Regions from separate parts of the Aliiglaciecola sp. LCG003 genome, predicted to be linked through region 1. Evidence: predicted binding sites of a transcription regulator. Region 1 holds the regulator's gene; the other holds the start of a gene.

The links. Region 1 encodes MetJ, which represses methionine synthesis genes. Its sites were predicted from a motif close to TAGACGTCTAGACGTCTA; they were not measured.
Region 2: the regulator MetJ is predicted to act here: its motif matches at 1,312-1,329, upstream of serA (phosphoglycerate dehydrogenase).

What each region holds. Positions count from the first base shown of each region.
Region 1 is NZ_CP128185.1:4,038,599-4,041,815, reverse strand. It holds gene metF (methylenetetrahydrofolate reductase) at 1-832, opposite strand, end outside; gene metJ (met regulon transcriptional regulator MetJ) at 981-1,298, shown strand; gene QR722_RS17615 (hydroxymethylglutaryl-CoA reductase) at 1,567-2,742, shown strand; gene QR722_RS17610 (malic enzyme-like NAD(P)-binding protein) at 2,814-3,217, opposite strand, start outside.
Region 2 is NZ_CP128185.1:971,481-974,697, forward strand. It holds gene serA (phosphoglycerate dehydrogenase) at 52-1,281, opposite strand; gene rpiA (ribose-5-phosphate isomerase RpiA) at 1,392-2,048, opposite strand; gene QR722_RS04085 (5-formyltetrahydrofolate cyclo-ligase) at 2,110-2,754, opposite strand; gene QR722_RS04090 (hybrid sensor histidine kinase/response regulator) at 2,748-3,217, opposite strand, start outside.

The DNA.
Region 1 (3,217 bases):
GATTTAAGGTATAGAAATGGAAGTCTCGAATTCCCTCTTTAGCCAAAACCTTGACCATATCCATGGCAATACTGGCGCCTAATAGATTTCGTGTTGTTTGATCTTCTTGGTCAAGCCCATCATACATTTTGTGTAACCAACTGGGCACATGTACGTTTGTGAAGCCGGCAAAGCGTTGTAATGTTTGATAATTGGTGACCGGTAAAATGCCGGGAACTATGTCTAGGTCTATGCCTGTCGCTGCCGCTCGGTCGCGAAATCGTAAAAATACTTCGGCATCAAAAAAGAACTGACTAATTGCCTGAGTCGCACCGGCCTCCGCTTTACGTTTCAGGTTGAGTAAATCAAATTGCGCATTGGGCGCCTCAGGGTGTTTTTCAGGGTAAGCGGCTACTGATACATCAAAATCAGCCACGTCTTTTAGCAGAGCAACTAAATCGGCAGCGTACATATCTGTTTTGGTCATGCCCTGAGGTAAATCCCCCCGCAAGGCTACAATTCTGCGAATACCACTATCCCAATAGTCTTGTGCGATTTGCACTAGTTCTTCGCGACTGGCGTCTACACAGGTCAAATGAGGTACGGCGGCCACACCGGTTTCCGCCTGAATACGTTTGACCACATCATGAGTCCGATCTCGTTCACCACTATTCGCACCATAGGTAACTGACATATATGCGGGCTTTAGCGGCGCTAGACGGTTAACCGATTTCCACAGGGTTTGTTCCATTTTCTCTGTCTTGGGAGGGAAAAATTCAAAAGACACATTTATTCCACTTAATTCAGCCATTGTCTGGTTAAGCGATTCAATACCCTGGGCGTAAGACACCATGTAACACTCCAAAATTCAATATAGTAAACAATTAGCCGTTTAGACGTCTAAACTAAACTGAGTTGGCTAAGCCGTCAAGATGTTTAGACATCTAACTGACTTACGGTTAGAATTTCCGTTTATAAGAAAGATTAAAAAGAGCATCAACATGGCAGAGTGGAACGGAAAATACATACATCCCTACGCTGAACACGGTAAAAAGAGTGAGTTGGTAAAGAAAGTCACGGTCTCAATTCCACTCAAAGTGTTAAAAGTATTGACGGATGAACGCACTCGTCGTCAAGTCAACAACTTACGGCATGCAACCAATTCAGAATTATTGTGCGAGGCATTTTTGCACGCATTTAATGGCCAACCCTTGCCCGATGATGATGATCTACGCAAAGATAACCCAAATAGAATTCCAAAAGTAGCCCGTGAACTGATGGAATCAATGGGTTTGGAGATTAAAGACAGTGAGGAATAAGCTGTAAAAGGATGTTTGTCGCACACGCTCCTGCTTATAAGGGCAATCAACAAGATTCAGAGCACTGCACCATAGTCTCATAGCACCACACCCCAAAGTGGTGCAAAAACTAGTCTTATCTCGGGTAGACTTTAGCCCGAGTTGAGATTATTGAGTATTTTCAAGCTTAACTTCATACTTTGGTCATTTTAGTCCCATACTATTATCTGGCAAGTACTTTGCATTTTATATGTAGCGAGTACCCGGACTATATTTAAGGATTATTTAAATGAGCAAAACGCCACGCATTCCCCGTAACACCATGAATGATTACAGTAACGAGTGGGCGCAAAAACGCAGAGAGTATCTCACTCAACAGACCGGCACTGAATTACCTCACACAGGCCACTACTCCATCGACCCCGCAGCCCTGCCTGGCAATATTGAAAACTTTATTGGCGTGGTACAAATGCCTGTAGGTATTGCAGGTCCAATTCAGGTCAATGGTGAATACGCCAATGGTTTATTTCATGTGCCATTGGCAACCACAGAAGGTACCTTGGTAGCCAGCTATAGCCGTGGTATGCGGGTGGTCAATGAGTGTGGTGGGGTGAATACCACAGTGGTTGAACAATTTATGCAACGAGCCCCAGCGTTTATTTTTGACAATGCTAGACAGGCGAGAGACTTTGGCGCTTGGGTAGTTGAGAATTTTCAAAAAATTAAGCAAGCTGCTGAAACCACTACCAGCATCGGCAAGCTAGACCACATCATGCAGTGGTCAGTATCTAAAACACGTTACTTGCGGTTTAACTACACAACCGGTGATGCCGCAGGACAGAACATGGTGGGTAAGGCCACCTTGGCAGCTTGCGAATGGATTTGCGCGAACTACCCAGGTGGTTGTCAGTACTTACTATCTGGCAATATGGACACGGATAAAAAACACTCTCATTTAAATATGCTGCACACCCGGGGTAAACGAGTAATAGCTGAAATTGTCCTCAAAAAAGAAGTGCTTAAAAAAATAATGAAGGTGGATACCAAGATGCTAGCTAAGGCAACTGTGTTGGCCAACACGGGGGCGTTAATGGCGGGCGCTGCGTACAATGGTCCCCATTCAGCTAATGGGATTGCTTCTATATTTATTGCAACGGGTCAAGATGAAGCCAATGTTGTAGAGTCCCATGCCGGGTTACTTTCCCACGAATTATTGGACAACGGTGACTTTTACTTATCGATTACTTTGCCATCTTTGATAGTGGCGACGTATGGCGGTGGAACCGGATTACCAACTCAAAAGGAATGTCTAGAACTAATGGACTGTTACGGTAAAGGCAAAGCTAACAAGTTAGCTGAAATCGTTGCTGCCACCGTGTTGGCCGGCGATATTTCGCTTGCTTGTGCTGTGATTGGTGGGCATTGGGTCAGCAGTCATGACAAGCTTGGGCGCAATCGAGACTAATGCAAAGTTGTTGTGTGGTAAAAGCTGCTTGGTAGGGCGAGTCTTACACCCTGCCAGCAACTATTGAACCGTCATAACTTGTCTAAATAATTAGCCGGTAAGCGGTCTAGCCGTGCAACGCCAGAGGCAATCGCTGCTTGTGCTACAGCAGTCGCGACTCGCTTGCAAAGTCTCGGATCCATAGGTTTGGGAATGATGTATTTGCGGCCAAACTCCAAAGCATCGATTTGACTTGCAGCCAAGACCTCTTGCGGGACGAGTTCTTTGGCGATGGCACGAATAGCTTCTACAGCTGCAACTTTCATCTCATCATTTATGGTTGAGGCTCTGACATCAAGGGCACCACGGAAAATAAATGGGAAACATAAGACATTATTAACCTGATTAGGATAATCAGAACGGCCAGTCGCCATTATCAAGTCATCACGCACTTGATGGGCCAACTCTGGTTTTATTTCCGGATCTGGATTTGAAC
Region 2 (3,217 bases), 1.3 Mb from region 1:
CTCACCAGTGTCCATGTCTGAGAACACTGGTGAAAAAAGGAATAGCAGCAATTAATGTAATATACGAGTTTTGATAGTACCTTCAATTTTAGCTAATTGCACAAATGCTGCCTCTGCATCATCTGTTTCCACGTCAATAACCACATAGCCGATATTTTCATTGGTCTGTAAATATTGTGCAGCAATATTAATGTTGTGAGCGGCGAAGGCTTGGTTGATTTGGGTCAGTACTCCTGGTGCATTCACATGGATATGCAACAAGCGAGAGCGATCAGTATGCTCCGGAAGTGATACCTCAGGGAAGTTAACTGCCGATAGGGTTGAGCCATTATCACTGTATTTAGCTAATTTTCCGGCTACTTCAATCCCAATGTTTTGTTGGGCTTCTTGGGTGCTTCCCCCCACATGAGGCGTCAAAATAACGTTGTCGAACTTTCGCAAAGGTGAGATAAATTCTTCATCGTTAGATTTTGGCTCGACGGGGAATACATCGATCGCCGCACCATTTAATTTGCCTGATTCCAGAGCCGCAGCAAGTGCATCAATATCAATAACAGTGCCTCTGGCAGCGTTCATAATGATGGCACCATCTTTCATCATTGCTAGTTGTTTTTCGCCAATCATGTTCTGAGTTTGTGGGGTTTCTGGTACGTGCAAACTGATCACGTCAGAGGTTTTTAGCAATTGATTTAAGGTTTTTGTCTGGGTTGAATTGCCTAAAACTAGCTTATCTTCAATATCGAAAAATTGAACTCGCATACCTAAATGCTCGGCTAGAATACTCAATTGTGTGCCGATATGACCATAGCCGATAATACCCAGGGTTTTGCCCCTAGCTTCATAAGAACCTAGTGCACTTTTTTCCCATACTCCACGGTGGGCTTTAGCATTCTTACTAGGAACCCCCCGAAGTAGTAATATGATTTGACCCAATGCCAACTCCGCCACTGAGCGTGTATTAGAAAAGGGGGCATTGAATACCGGAATGCCACGCTTTTGAGTGGCTTGCAGATCGACCTGATTAGTGCCAATGCAGAAACAGCCGACCGCAACAAGCTTTTGCGCCGCTTCTATTACATTGGCAGACAAGTGGGTCCGTGAACGTATACCTATAAAGTGTACATCAGCAATCTTCTCAATCAGTTGCTCTTCGGAAAGAGATGTTTTGATGTACTCAATATTGCAATAGCCATTGCCTTCTAAAGTTTCAACTGCACTTTGATGTAGACCTTCTAGCAATAAAATTTTGATACGATCTTTTGGCAGTGACACTTTGCTCATTATCTTTCCTACTAAAAACTAATTGTAATTGAGACATCTGGACGTCTATTTGAAAGTGGAAAATACCAGAAGTGAGTTGATTAGGAAAGCTACAATTCTAATTATTTATATCATTTTATTTCGGTCACACCCGAGTCTGTTCCAATCAGCACGATATCAGCGCCGCGATGAGCAAATAGGCCATTGGTGACCACTCCAACTATTTGATTAATTTTTTGCTCCAGCTCTACAGGGTTGAGGATTTTCAAGTTGTGGACATCAAGGATTACATTGCCATTATCTGTGATCACACCTTGACGGTATTCGGGATCACCACCGAGTTTGACCAATTCACGAGCCACGTAGGAGCGAGCCATCGGAATCACTTCTATCGGAAGAGGAAAACTGCCTAATATTGGGACTTGTTTGCTGTCATCAATAATACAGATAAACTGCTTGGCAACAGCGGCCACAATTTTTTCACGGGTCAACGCTGCGCCACCGCCTTTAATCATATGCTTATGTTCGGTGATTTCATCTGCGCCATCTACATAGATATCAAAGGAGCCCACAGAGTTAAGATCAAATACTTCAATGCCTAGAGCTTCAAGCTTTTCTGTCGATGCTTGTGAGCTAGAAACCGCCCCTTCGATCTGCTGTTTAATTCCAGCCAAGGCTTCAATAAAGTAATTGACGGTGGAGCCCGTTCCTACACCCACAATACTGTCAGGCTCTACAAATCTTAAAGCAGCTAGTGCTGCCGCTTTTTTCTTGTCATCTTGCGTCATGATATTTTCCTTTGAAGCGAGTAGGGGGAATACATTTAGAAATTCATTGCTTAATTATAACTCAATCTAGGATTGAAATAACCCGACTTGGCGTAATGATTTTATCCATCGGGATATCCCAAGGCTCCAGCTCTAAAAGCTGTGTCTGTTGACAGTCATGGGCCAATCCCCATAAACGCGGGCCTACGGTTAGCTGCTTGCGCGAGTCGTCTACTGATAAACATGCTAGTGTACGATCATAATAGCCACCACCCATACCTAACCGATGTCCTTGTTTGTCAAATGCCACTAAGGGTAAGCAGATACAATCCATCTGGCTAACGGGAATGACTTGGGTGACATCTAATTTTGGCTCTGGTATCCCATACTTGTTGTGAATTAATACAGTATCCGGATTATACAAAACAAACAAAAGTTGTTGTTTCGAAAAAGGATGGAGAACAGGGAGATATACCTTCAGGTTATAGGTCCAACAAAATTCAATTAATGCCTGACAGCTCAATTCACCATCATTAGACAAATATAAAGCGATGTGTTTGTTGCCCTTGAGCAGATTATTATCAGCAATATTTTTAGCCAAGGCTTGGCTAGCGAGTATTTGCTGTTGTGCTGACAACGCCCGTCGTGCCTGTCGAAAGTGTTGGCGTAAGTTTTGTTTGTTGCCATCCACAGGCGATAATTCATCCTGATTCGCGTTGTTTAACATGCTGCCAGAAAATGCTGATTTAATAATCCACGGAGTAAATTAATATCTATAGGTTTACTCAGAATATTGGCGATCCCGGCTGGTTTGAGATCTTTTTCTTGTCCAACAAAAATATCGGCTGATAGGGCGACGATAAGCTGCTCAGGTAACCTAAGTTTGATTTGTTTACTCGCCTCAAAACCATCAATACCGGGTAAATGCAAATCCATGAATATGATCTGATAGGGCTGTTTTAACGCCATCTCAACACCTTGTTCTCCACTGACGGCAATATCGATGGATAAGCCTAAAGTGTTAAACACCGCGGTGGCCACTTGTTGGTTAATTTCATTATCTTCCACCAACAGGATACGTATTGAGGTGTCGAATTTTGCAGTTGTTTGTTTTATTACACTCGCCTTATCATATTGATCAAGGCTCAGTAACGGAATATCGACTTTTACTAAGGTTCCTTCACCCAATT